3 regions of the Streptomyces sp. NPDC051907 genome follow, and region 1 is predicted to be linked to each of the others. Evidence: riboswitches for the same ligand, from Rfam matches in the RefSeq annotation. Region 1 holds a riboswitch; each other region holds the start of a gene.
The links. Region 1 has a riboswitch for thiamine pyrophosphate ahead of thiC (phosphomethylpyrimidine synthase ThiC). Riboswitches for the same ligand answer to the same signal wherever they lie in the genome.

Region 1 (4,273 bases):
CCATCCGGCTTCAGGTCGGCGGCGACCGTGCGCTGTTCAGAGCGAGCGCGGCGCCCCTGGTGGCCTTCCTCGACCGCACCGACAAGCTGGTGCCGCTGGGGCAGGAGCGCACGCTCGGAGAGTTCGAGGGGAATCTGGAGGAGGCGCTCGGTCGCATCCTCGCGGAGGAGAACGCGGGCTGACAGCTTCTGTCCGCGTCCTGTTCCGATCCGCTTCTGATTCGCTGCCGATCCGCGCCGTGCGACGACCGGACCCGCCCGCCGCCCAGCCGCCTCGCCCGTCTGCTGTGCTGCCGCCTTGCCGTCCTGGCCTCTTGGCTTCTGACGCCCGTCGCGTTCGACGCGTGCGCCCGGTGCGCCGTCGGCTTCTGGGAGCCTCTGTATCTCCCGCGCACGCTATAGAGCCCTCGTAGCCCTGATAGCCCTCGTCGTCCTCATAGCGGCCTACTTCTTACGACGACGCCCCTTGCCGGTCCGTACAGGCGCCGAGCCCCCCGCTCCCGCTCCCGCTGCCGCCGGCCGGTCCGCCGAGACGACCAGCGCCGCGAGCACCGTGGTCACCGGCACCGACGCGACCAGGCCGATCGACCCGATCAGGGTCCGTACGATCTCCTCCGCCACGAGCTCGCTGGTGGCCACCGTCCCCACGCTGCTCTGCGCGATGGAGAACAGCAGCAGAAGCGGCAACGCCGCGCCCGCGTACGCGAGTACGAGCGTGTTGACGACGGAGGCGATGTGGTCGCGGCCGATCCGGATCCCCGCCCGGTACAGGCCGCGGGGACCCATCTCCGGGTTGGCCTGGTGCAGCTCCCACACCGCGGACGTCTGCGTCACCGTCACGTCGTCGAGCACGCCGAGCGAGCCGATGATGACCCCGGCCAGCAGCAGGCCGCTCATGTCGATGTTCGGGAAGAGCCCGTGGATCAGCCCGGTGTTGTCGTCCGTGTTGCCGCTCAGGCTGGCCCAGCCGATGAAGAGCGAGCCGAGCAGGCCGATCAGCAGCAGCGAGATCAGCGTGCCGAGGACCGCCACGGAGGTGCGGGCGGACAGGCCGTGGCACAGATAGAGCGCGATCAGCATGATGGCGCTCGCCCCGACCACCGCGACGATCAGCGGATTCGAGCCCTGCAGGATCGCGGGCAGGATGAACAGGGTCAGCACGGCGAACGAGAGAGCCAGCGCGATCAGCGCCATCACCCCTCGCATCCGCCCCACCAGCACCACCGCGAGCGCGAAGATCCCTGCCAGCAGCGCCATGGGGAACTCGCGGTCCACATCGGTCACCGAGTACTGGAGATCGCGGGGCGCGTCGGGCGCGTAGGCCACCACCACGCCCTGGCCCTCCTTCAACTGCCGTGGCGCGTCCGGCTGGACGACCTCGATGAAGGTCCGCCCCTTGTCCTTGCCGGTGGTGACCTCGATCGTCGCCTTTCCGCAGTCGGCCTGCCGGGCGTTGACCGCCTCGCGCCCCTGCGGCGTGGAGCCGCCGCCGGTCGGCGGCGGCTGGGCGGCGTTCACGTCCTTGCAGTCGATCTTCTCGACCTGCACGACTCTGCCCTGCTCGGTCTGCCGGTCGAAGCCGACGCCGGTCCGCTCGTGCGCGGGCGCGCCGCCCGGCCAGAGCACGACGAGGCCGACGACGACCGCCGTGGCGAAAGGAATCAGCACCGCCGCGATGACCTTGCGGAGGTGCTGGGAGACCGGTGCGGCAGGGCCATGGCTATGCGAGTGGCCATGGCCATCGGTGTGCCCGTGGCCAGGCTGCTGGGGCGGCTGGGGCGGGGGCGGCGGGGAAGCGGTCACCGACAGATCATCGCAAGAACGGAAGGGGCCCTACTGTTCAGCACGCCAAAGATGACGCTAGCGTGGGGGCACCTTTGCACACGCGGGAGCTCGGAGCACCGGGCTGAGAGGGCGCTGACCTCCGTACGAGCCGTATGGAAGCCGCTGCGTCGACCGCCGAACCTGTTACCGGGTAATGCCGGCGTAGGGAGTAGGTCTCATGACCGTTCAGGATGCACGCACGCCTGCCTCGAATCAGAGCGACGAGGGCGAGAGGACGCCCGGCTGGCACAAGGGCTACGTCCAAGGCTCGCGCCCCGACCTCCAGGTGCCGGTCCGGCAGGTGCACCTCACCAATGGCAAGGACGTGACGCTGTACGACACGTCCGGCCCGTACACCGACCCGAACGTCGAGACCGACGTCCGGCGCGGTCTGGCCCCGCTGCGCGAGAACTGGATCATCGGTCGCGGCGACACCGAGGAGTACGCGGGCCGTCCGGTCCGCCCCGAGGACGACGGCATCAAGCACACCTCGCCGCGCGGCGGGCTGCGCAATCTCGACGCGGTCTTCCCCGGCCGTCCGCGCCAGCCCCGCCGTGGCCGCGACGGGCAGGCGGTGACCCAGCTCGCGTACGCCCGCCGGGGCGAGATCACCCCGGAGATGGAGTACGTCGCGATCCGCGAGAACGTCTCCCCCGAGGTCGTGCGCGAGGAGATCGCCGCAGGCCGGGCGGTGCTGCCGGCGAATGTGAACCACCCGGAGATCGAGCCGATGATCATCGGCAAGCGGTTCCTGGTGAAGGTCAACGCCAACATCGGCAACTCCGCGGTCACCTCCTCCATCGAGGAGGAGGTCGAGAAGATGACCTGGGCGACGCGCTGGGGCGCGGACACCGTCATGGACCTCTCCACCGGCCGCAACATCCACACCACCCGCGAGTGGGTGCTGCGCAACTCCCCCGTGCCGATCGGCACCGTGCCGCTCTACCAGGCTCTCGAGAAGGTCGACGGCCGGGCCGAGGAGCTGACCTGGGAGATCTACAAGGACACGGTCATCGAGCAGGCCGAGCAGGGCGTCGACTACATGACGGTCCACGCCGGCGTGCTGCTGCGCTACGTCCCGCTGACCGCGCGCCGCAAGACCGGCATCGTCTCGCGCGGCGGCTCGATCATGGCGGCCTGGTGCCTGGCGCACCACAAGGAGTCGTTCCTGTACGAGAACTTCGAGGAGCTCTGCGAGATCCTCGCCTCGTACGACGTGACGTACTCCCTCGGCGACGGTCTGCGGCCCGGCTCGATCGCCGACGCCAACGACGAGGCGCAGTTCGCGGAGTTGCGCACGCTCGGGGAACTCAACACGATCGCCAAGCGTTTCCATGTGCAGACGATGATCGAAGGACCCGGTCACGTCCCGATGCACAAGATCAAGGAGAACATCGACCTCCAGCAGGAGATCTGCGAGGAGGCCCCCTTCTATACGCTCGGCCCGCTCACCACGGACGTGGCCCCGGCGTATGACCACATCACCTCCGGCATCGGGGCGGCGATGATCGCCTGGTGGGGCACGGCCATGCTCTGCTACGTCACGCCCAAGGAGCACCTGGGCCTGCCCAACCGCGACGATGTGAAGACCGGCGTCATCACCTACAAGATCGCCGCGCATGCGGCGGACCTGGCCAAGGGGCACCCCGGGGCGCAGGAGTGGGACGACGCGCTGTCGGACGCGCGCTTTGAGTTCCGGTGGGAGGACCAGTTCAACCTGGCCCTCGACCCGGACACGGCACGGGAGTTCCACGACGAGACGCTCCCGGCGGAGCCCGCGAAGACGGCGCACTTCTGCTCGATGTGCGGCCCGAAGTTCTGCTCGATGAAGATCAGCCGGAGCATCACCGAGCAGTTCGCCCCTGACCTGGCGGTATCGGCTTCGGAGGCGGAGGTCGAGGCGGGGATGCTGGAGAAGTCGCGGGAGTTCGCGGCGAGCGGCAACCGCGTCTACCTGCCCATGGCGGACTGACGCCAGGGGGCGCTGACGAGCGTCGCCGCCGGCGTGCGTCGGCATCGGCATGCGTCGACGTCGGCGGGGCGCGGGACGTCCTTCGCCGTGTGCTGCTGCGTGCCGGGTGCCGTCGGCTGACGAACAGCGGGTGGCGCCGAGGCCTCAGCCCGAACGGGGCCTCGCCGCCCATCCGCCCGCCCGCCCGCGCGGGCAGGCGGCTTGCGGACGCGCCCGCAGCGTCGCCGACGACTTCCGGGTCGATCGGCGCCTCGGCAGCCCGCATGGCCCCTGGGCCGCGCGCCGGTCGATGGCCCGCCGCTCAACGGCCCGTCGGTCAGCAGCGCGTCCGTGAACGGCGCGTCGGTGACCGGCCTGTCGGCGAACGGACCGTCGGTGAAACGGCCTGTTCGGTCGGGTCACTCCGGCTGGTGCTCGGGGCCGCCGAAGTCGGGGCTGGTGAAGTCCGGGCTGGTGAACGTGGGCCGCTGGCCGGCCG
Region 2 (4,273 bases), on a different contig from region 1:
AGGACGGTGAACCCCTCGTCGACCAGGGTCTCCGCCGCGTCCAGCAGCTCGATCGGATCGGGCAGCAGCGTGCGCTCGTCCGCGACGACCTCGAGCTTGACCCAGTCCGTGCCGAGCGCCTCGCGCGCGAGGCGGGCGGTGAGGACGGCCTCCCCGGCGGTGAAGCAGCCCGCGGTGTTGGGCAGGAGGCGGATGTTCAGCCTCTCCAGGACGGAGAGCACGGAGCCCCGCACGGTCGGGTCGACGCGGCGCATCGCGACGGTGGTGAGCTCGGCGCCGCTCGCGACGAGGGAGCGTTCCAGCACGTCGAGGCTTGGCGCCCCGCCCGTGCCCATGATCAGACGGGACGAGAACTCCGTGCCGCCCAGGACGAAACGGTCGTCGGCCATGGCTGATCAGCCTCCCTGCACTGCGGTGAGGACCTCGACCCGGTCGCCGTCGCCGAGCCGGGCGCCGGCCCACTGGCTGCGCGGGACGACGGTCTCGTTGAGGGCGGCGGCGACCCCGGAGGGCGCCGCGGTGAGCGTGGCGACCAGCGTGTCCAGCGTCGTGCCGGCCGCGACGTCGCGTGGCTCTCCGTTCACTGACACGGTCATACGAGTCACTGACACGGTCATACGAGCTGCTCCTGACGTACGGGGGAGAAGCGGCGGGGAGTGAAGGGGCGGGCCTCGTCCGGGAGCTCGCCGGCGACCAGCGCGTGCGCCATGACGTCGCCGGTGAGAGGGGTGAGCAGGACGCCGTTGCGGTAGTGCCCGGTGGCCAGGTGCAGGCCGGGCAGCGTGGTCGGGCCCAGCAGCGGGGCGTTGTCGGGGGAGCCGGGCCGCAGCCCGGCGCGGGTCTCGGTCAGGGGCAGCTCGGTGATGCCGGGCACCAGCTCGTGCGCGTCGCGCAGCAGCTCGTACACCCCGCCCGCGGTGACCGTGGTGTCCCAGCCGAGCTCCTCGCTGGTCGCGCCCACGACCAGCTCGCCGTTCTCGCGCGGCACCAGATAGACATGGCTGCCGCGCACCACGGCCCGTACGGTCCGCGACAGGAAGGGCGCGTACGCGCGCGGCACGGTCAGCCGCAGCACCTGCCCCTTCACCGGCCGTACCGGCGGCAGCACGGCGTCGGGCACCCCGCCCAGCCGGCCGCTGAGCGAGCCGCCCGCCAGGACCACCTGGTCCGCTGCGAGCTGCGTTCCGTCGGTCAGCACCACGCCCGCGGCGCGGTCCCGTACCACCGAGAGCCGCTCGGCCCAGCCGTGGCGGAACTGCACCCCGGCCCGCTCGCACGCCACCGTCAGCGCCTTCGCCAGCCGCCGCGGGTCGACCTGGTGGTCGCCGTCCACCCGTAGCCCGCCGCGTACGCCGGGCGCGAGCATCGGCTCCAGGCGACGGCACTCGCGGCCGGTCAGCCACTCCGACTCCAGCCCGGACCGGCGCTGGAGTGCGTGCAGCTCCCGCAGGTGAGCGCGGTCGTCGGAGTCGAGCGCGACGGCGAGGGTGCCGCAGGCGCGGTAGCCGACCGGCTCGCCGCTCGCCTCCTCCAGCTCGGCGACGAAGGCGGGGTAGCGCCGCGCGGACTCCAGGTTGAGGCCGAGGAGCGTCTGCTCGCCGTAGTGGAGCTCGGTGACGGCGGCGAGCATGCCGGCCGCGACCTGAGCCGCTCCGCCGCCCGGCTCCGGATCGGCGACGGTGACGCGCAGTCCGCGCTGCGCCGCCCGCCAGGCCGTGACCAGGCCGATGATTCCGCCCCCGACGACGAGGACGTCGGATGAGTCTTCGGATGAGTCTTCGGTACGAGGCATGGGCGTCCAGCCCCTCCCTTCGCCGGCATGACCCGGATCAGGTTCGTACGGTCGGAGGCCGCCCAGCCTCCCTCTCAGCCCGGTGCGTCCGGGCTCCCGCGAGTGCTTTACGGTGGCCACCCTAACCCCAGGCCCCAACTGTCAGTAAGGGAGCAGCCGCTGTGGCGAAGTCGCTCGACGGACTCGTACTCTCCCCGGTCGCCGACCAGGCTCCGGGCCAGGTGGGCACGCGGACCCGGTTCGCGTACCACGAGGCACAGGGGAGGATCTGGGCCGAGTACGAGGGCGGCGACGTGGTCCGCGGACACCTCGTCGGGACGCGGGAGGGCGACCGGCTGGACTTCCGTTATGTCCAGTTGAAGACGGACGGCGGGACGTCCTCGGGGCACTGCGTGTCCACGGTCGTCGAGCTGGCGGACGGGCGCGTGCGCCTTGAGGAGAGCTGGGAGTGGGAGTCTCAGGAGGGCAGCGGGACCAGCGTCGTGGAGGAACTCCCTTCCTGACGGATCGTCAGATGCGTAAGGTGATCGGGTGAGCGAGCGGCAGCAGGAGACAGAGCAGCGGACCGACCCGGCGCCGGACTGGCGGGCCGAGGCGTCGGAGCGGCGGACCGACCCGGCACAGGGCCGGCAGTCCGACCCGGCGGCGGAGCAGGGCGCCGCCGCGCCCGGGACGCGGCGGATCGTGGTCGTCGGCGCGGGCATGGCCGGCGTCCAGACCGCGGTGGCCCTGCGGGAGAAGGGCTTCACCGGACCGGTCACGCTGATCGGCGCCGAGCCCCATCAGCCGTACGACAGGCCCCCGCTCTCCAAGGCGATCCTGCTCGGCAAGGCCGAGGACTCCGCCTTCGAGGTCGACTTCGAGGACCTCGACGTCGAGCTGCGGCTCGGCTGCGAGGTGACCGGCGTCCGCCCCGCGGCCCACGAGCTGGACACCGAGGCCGGCCCCGTCCCGTACGACGTCCTGGTCATCGCCACCGGCGCGGAGCCGATCACCCTGCGAGGCTCCGAGGGCGTCCCCGGCGTCCATCTGCTGCGCACGGTCGACGACGCCGCGCGGCTGCGGCCCGTCCTCGCCGAGCAGCACGACGTGGTGGTCGTCGGCGCGGGGTGGATCGGCGCGGAGTTCGCCACGGCCGCCCGCGAGGCGGGCTGCGCGGTCACCGTGGTCGAGGCCGAGGAGCGCCCGCTGGCCGGCGCCCTGCCCGCGGAGGTCGCCGCCCCGATGGCCGACTGGTACGCCGAGTACGGCGTCGAACTGCTCACCCACGCGCGCGTGGCCGACGTCGAGCCCGGCGCGGTGCTCCTCGCGGACGGCCGGCAGCTCCCCGCCGGCGCGGTGGTCGTCGGCATCGGCGCGCGGCCCGCGACCGCGTGGCTGGCCGGCTCCGGCGTCGAGCTGGGCCCGGACGGCGCAATCACGGCGGACGATCATCTGCGCACCTCGCAGCCCGACGTGTACGCGGTGGGGGACTGCGCCTCCTTCCCCTCCGGCCGCTATGGCGAGCGGCTGCTCGTGCACCACTGGGACAACGCCCTCCAGGGGCCGCGCACGGTCGCCGCCGACATCGTCGCGGGCGACGGCGGGACCTCGGAGGCGTACGACCCGGTGCCCTACTTCTGGTCGGAGCAGTTCGGCCGGTTCGTGCAGTACGCGGGCCATCACGCGGCCGCCGACACGACCGTGTGGCGCGGCGACTCCGCCGGCGAGGCGTGGTCGGTGCTCTGGCTGCGGGAGGGCGTCCTGGTGGCGCTGCTGGCCGTGGGGCGGGCCCGTGACCTGGCGCAGGGCCGCAAGCTCATCCAGTCCGGGGCGCGGCTCGATCCCGAGCGCGCCGCCGACCCGGCCGTCCCTCTGAAGGCCGCAGCTCTGTAGGCCCGGCTACCCACTGTCAGTCCGGGATGGCACGCTTGTCCTGTGACCGAGATTGACGCAAAAACCGATGCTCTCGTCCCCGCCTGGCTCTACCTTCCCGACATCGCGGAAATGCTCGATGTCGAGGTGACACGCGTACGGCAGCTGGTCAAGGAGGGCCAGCTGATCGCCGTGCGCCGCGGTGAGAACCGGGCGCTTCAGGTGCCTGCCGCCTTCATCGACGGCGACAAGGTGGTCAAGGGCCTCGCCGGGACCCTGACCCTTCTGAGGGACGACGGCTTCACCGACGAAGAGATGCTCGAGTGGCTCTTCACCCCCGACCCGACCCTGCCGGGCACGCCCGCGCAGGCGCTGGGCGAGAATCGCGGCACGGAGGTGAAGCGCCGGGCTCAGGCGCTCGCCGTCTGACGTCCTCAGAGATTCCGACGTTCCCAGGGGCCTGAGCACCCTGGACACTCCGGCGTCCCTGGACACCAGGGACGCCGCCAGCTGCGGTGTGCGTGCCGGGGCTGCCTGGCCCCTGCCCGCACACCGCCGACCCAACGGGGGAATTGCCCATGTCCACGGCCCGCGCCGCGTTCTCCGACGCCCGGCTCTACCTCTGCA
Region 3 (4,273 bases), on a different contig from region 1:
TGCACGGCGAGGATCGCGCCCACCGCGGCGAACTGCGCGATCGTCAGCACGGCCGCCGTGGACAGGTCCAGCAGCTGGGCGGTCTGCCGGTAGATCTCCACCTCGAGCGTGGAGAACGTCGGTCCGCCGAGGATCTGCACGATGCCGAAGGAGGTGAAGGTGAAGAGGAAGACCATCAGGGCGGCGGCGGCCACGGAGGGCCCGAGCGCGGGCAGCGTCACCCGCCGCCAGGCCGCCAGGCGCCCGGCGCCCAGCACGCGGGCGGCCTCCTCCTGACGTGGGTCGAGCTGCGACCACAGGCCGCCCACGGTCCGTACGACGACGGCGTAGTTGAAGAAGACGTGGGCGAGCAGGATCGCCCACACCGTGGTGTCCAGCCGTACGCCCCACATCTCGTCGAGCAGCCCGCCGCGCCCGAGCAGCGCGAGGAACGCCGTGCCGACGACGACGGTCGGCAGGACGAACGGCACGGTGACCACCGCCCGCAGCAGCTGCTTGCCGGGGAACTCCAGCCGGGCGAAGACGTACGCGCCGGGCAGGGCGATCAGGAGGGTGAGCGCGGTCGAGGCGAGCGCCTGCCAGGCGGTGAACCACAGGACGTGCAGGATGTCGGAGCGGCCGAGCACCTCGCCGATCCGGCCGAACTGCCATACCCCGTCGATCTGGAGGCCGCGGGCGACGATCGCCGTGACGGGGTAGGCGAAGAAGACCGCGAAGAACGCGACGGGCCCGGCCATCAGCCCGAGCCGCGCCGCGCTCCCGCGCGGGGATCTCGTCCCTCGGGGGGACTTCGTTACTTCAGGACGAGCGAGGACCATGACTGGATCCACTGCTCACGGTTCTTGGCGATCTTCTCCGGGTCCACGGTCTCCGGCTGGTCGACGACCACGCCGTGCTTGGCGAACAGCGCGGGCAGCTTCGCGTCCTTGAGCACCGGGTTGACGAACATGTTCAGCGGCATGTCCTCCTGGAACTGCTTGCTCACCAGGAAGTCCAGCAGCGCCTTGCCGCCCTCCTCGTTCTTCGCGCCCTTGAGCAGGCCCGCGAACTCGGTCTGGCGGAAGCATGTGCCGGTGGCGACGCCCGTGGGCGCCTCGGCCGGCTGCGGCTCGGAGTAGAGGACCTCGACCGGCGGGCTGGAGGCGTAGGAGACGACCAGCGGGCGGTCCCCCTTGGCCTTCTTGCCGCCGGCGGAGCCGGAGAACTCCTCGTTGTACGCCTGCTCCCAGCCGTCGACGACCTTGACGCCGTTGTCCTTGAGCTTCTGCCAGTAGCCCTCCCAGCCGTCGTCTCCGTAGGCGGCGACGGAGCCGAGCAGGAAGCCGAGGCCGGGCGAGGAGGTCGCGGCGTTCTCGACGACGAGCAGGTCCTTGTAGGCGGGCTCGGCCAGGTCGTCGAAGGTCTTCGGCGGTGCGAGCTTCTTGTCGGCGAAGTACTTCTTGTCGTAGTTGACGCAGACGTCGCCGGTGTCGACGGGCGTGACGCGGTGCTGTCCCCTGTCCAGCTGAGCCGCGTCGGCGACCTGGTCCAGGCCCTTGGCCTCGTACGACGTGAACAGGTCGTTGTCGAGGGCGCGCGAGAGCAGGGTGTTGTCGACGCCGAAGAAGACGTCGCCCTGCGGAGAGCCCTTGGTGAGGATCTCCTTGTTGAGGGCTTCGCCGGCGTCCCCGCTCTCGAGGACCCTGACCGTGTAGCCGGTCTCCTTGGTGAAGGCCTTCAGCACGGCGGGGGAGGCGGCGAAGGACTCGTGGCTGACCAGGGTCACGGTCTTGGACTTCGTCGAGGAGCCGGCGTCCGACGAGTCCTTGGACTCGCCTCCGCAGGCGGCGAGCGTGCTCACGCCCAGCGCCGCGGCCAGCGCGGCGCCGACGATCTTCTTGGTACTGCTCACTGAGATTCCTCCTGGAGTGACCAGGAAGAGACGCGGCCCTGCTCACGGAAGTGAGCAGGGCGCAACAGCTTGAGTGGTGACCGAACTTCCTACCCAGAATGACCTGGGCAAGGTTCAGAGGGTCTGCGACCAGTGCTCTTTCAGAGCTGTGCCGCACTCTCAGCGCTGTGGCGCTCCCCTGTCGGAATATGCAGATGTTCGAGCCCAGATTACATGGGCCCTACCTCTCCGAAGCGGCCAGCTGACCGCACGCTCCGTCGATCTCCTGGCCACGGGTGTCACGGACGGTGACCGGCACTCCGTGCGCGGCGATGGCCTCCACGAAGGCCTTCTCGTCCTCGGGCCGCGAGGCGGTCCACTTCGACCCCGGCGTGGGGTTGAGCGGGATGAGGTTCACATGGACCCTCTTGCCCTTGAGCAGCCGGCCCAGCAGGTCGCCTCGCCAGGCCTGGTCGTTGATGTCCCTGATCAGCGCGTACTCGATGGAGATCCGGCGGCCGGACTTCTCGGCGTACTCCCACGCGGCGTCCAGGACCTCGCGGACCTTCCAGCGGGTGTTGACGGGGACCAGGGTGTCGCGCAGCTCGTCGTCCGGGGCGTGCAGCGAGACGGCGAGACGGCACTTGAAGCCCTCGTCGGCGAACCGCAGCATCGCCGGGACCAGACCGACGGTCGAGACGGTGATCCCGCGCTGGGAGAGCCCGAGGCCGTCCGGCTCGGGGTCGGTGAGCCGGCGGATGGAGCCGACGACCCGCTTGTAGTTGGCGAGCGGCTCGCCCATTCCCATGAAGACGATGTTGGAGAGCCTGGCGGGCCCGCCGGGGACCTCGCCGTCGCGCAGGGCGCGCATGCCGTCGACGATCTGGTGCACGATCTCGGCGGTGGACAGATTGCGGTCGAGCCCGGCCTGCCCGGTGGCGCAGAACGGGCAGTTCATCCCGCAGCCGGCCTGCGAGGAGATGCACATGGTGACCCGGTCCGGGTAGCGCATCAGCACGGACTCGACGAGCGTGCCGTCGTGCAGCCGCCACAGGGTCTTGCGGGTGGTGTCGTCGTCGCACGAGATGTGCCGGACGACGGACATCAGGTCGGGAAGCAGCTCGGAGGCGAGCTTCTCGCGCGAGGCCGCGGGGATGTCGGTCCACTGGGCCGGGTCGTGGGCGTACCGCGCGAAGTAGTGCTGCGACAGCTGCTTGGCGCGGAACGGCTTCTCGCCGATCGCGGCGACGGCGTCCTTGCGCTCGGCGGGCGTGAGGTCGGCGAGGTGCCGCGGCGGCTTCTTGGCTCCGCGGGGCGCGACGAAAGTGAGTTCTCCGGGCTTGGGCATGGTGGTACCAGTGTCGCAGAAGGATTCTCGTGGCCTGGGGCTGCGGTCCGGCGGGGTGGGCGTCCGGGCGGGCCGGCCGTTCTCGAGGGGCCGGCAGTGGGCCCAGCCCCGGAGCGGTTCTGGCTGGCCAGCGGGCCGGACGCCCGATGCGGCCAAGCCGAGCCGGCTCGGCTGCCGGCTGCGCGGGCGTGGCCAAGCCCTCATCCGCACTGGCCGGAACGAGCCCATGGGGTCGCCGATGTTGCCCGCGGGGCTTCCCCGGTGACTCGTCCTGGGGAAGCCAAGAAGCCCTCTACCGGCAGAGACGCTGGTAGAGGGCTTCGCGACAGCGTGCCGGATCAGCCCGTGCCGACGAAGACCACCATCAGCAGCCACACCACCGGCGCCGTCGGCAGCAGCGAGTCCAGCCGGTCCATGATCCCGCCGTGGCCCGGCAGGAGCGTGCCCATGTCCTTGATGCCGAGGTCCCGCTTGATCATGGACTCGCCCAGGTCGCCGAGCGTCGCGCTGACCGCCACGGCGAGGCCGAGCAGCAGGCCCTGCCACCAGGCGCCGTCGTCGATGAGGAACTCCATGCACAGCGCGCCCGCCGCCATGGCGAACGCCACCGCGCCGAGCAGGCCCTCGCGGGTCTTGCCGGGGCTGATGCGGGGGGCGAGCTTGTGCTTGCCGAAGCGCCAGCCGACGGCGTACGCGCCGGTGTCGCTGACCACCGTCAGCACCAGGAAGGTCAGCACCCGCCATGAGCCGTCGTCCGCCGTGAGCATCATGGCGACGAACGTCGCCAGGAAGGGGACGTAGAACGCCGCGAAGACGCCCGCCGTGACGTCCTTCAGATAGCCCTCGGGCGGCTCGGTCATCCGCCAGACCAGCACGGCGAGCGCCGTGAGCGCCATAGCGACCCACGCGCCCTCGGCCCCGCGCACATAGCCGGCCACGACCATCGCCGCGCCGCCGACCGCGAGCGGTACCAGCGGCGCCTTGATCTGCTTGCGCTCGTCGAGCCGCGAGGTGAGCTCCCAGAGCCCGACCACCACGGCGACCGCGATAACGCC

Region 2: linked by a shared signal. The riboswitch ahead of thiO (glycine oxidase ThiO) and the one ahead of thiC (phosphomethylpyrimidine synthase ThiC) in region 1 are both predicted to bind thiamine pyrophosphate.
Region 3: linked by a shared signal. The riboswitch ahead of AB0M39_RS17370 (thiamine ABC transporter substrate-binding protein) and the one ahead of thiC (phosphomethylpyrimidine synthase ThiC) in region 1 are both predicted to bind thiamine pyrophosphate.

What each region holds. Positions count from the first base shown of each region.
Region 1 is NZ_JBFAYB010000014.1:33,168-37,440, forward strand. Features, by position in the region: gene AB0M39_RS11250 (SsgA family sporulation/cell division regulator) at 1-182, shown strand, start outside; gene AB0M39_RS11255 (YibE/F family protein) at 444-1,802, opposite strand; TPP riboswitch at 1,875-2,009, shown strand; gene thiC (phosphomethylpyrimidine synthase ThiC) at 2,002-3,795, shown strand; gene AB0M39_RS11265 (hypothetical protein) at 4,194-4,273, opposite strand, start outside.
Region 2 is NZ_JBFAYB010000026.1:13,837-18,109, reverse strand. Features, by position in the region: gene AB0M39_RS16505 (thiazole synthase) at 1-389, opposite strand, end outside; gene thiS (sulfur carrier protein ThiS) at 396-596, opposite strand; gene thiO (glycine oxidase ThiO) at 614-1,792, opposite strand; TPP riboswitch at 1,790-1,902, opposite strand; gene AB0M39_RS16490 (hypothetical protein) at 1,954-2,295, shown strand; gene AB0M39_RS16485 (FAD-dependent oxidoreductase) at 2,495-3,667, shown strand; gene AB0M39_RS16480 (Rv2175c family DNA-binding protein) at 3,710-4,075, shown strand; gene thiE (thiamine phosphate synthase) at 4,225-4,273, shown strand, end outside.
Region 3 is NZ_JBFAYB010000028.1:36,993-41,265, reverse strand. Features, by position in the region: gene AB0M39_RS17375 (iron ABC transporter permease) at 1-737, opposite strand, end outside; gene AB0M39_RS17370 (thiamine ABC transporter substrate-binding protein) at 794-1,891, opposite strand; TPP riboswitch at 1,960-2,081, opposite strand; gene rlmN (23S rRNA (adenine(2503)-C(2))-methyltransferase RlmN) at 2,112-3,218, opposite strand; gene AB0M39_RS17360 (phosphatidate cytidylyltransferase) at 3,557-4,273, opposite strand, start outside.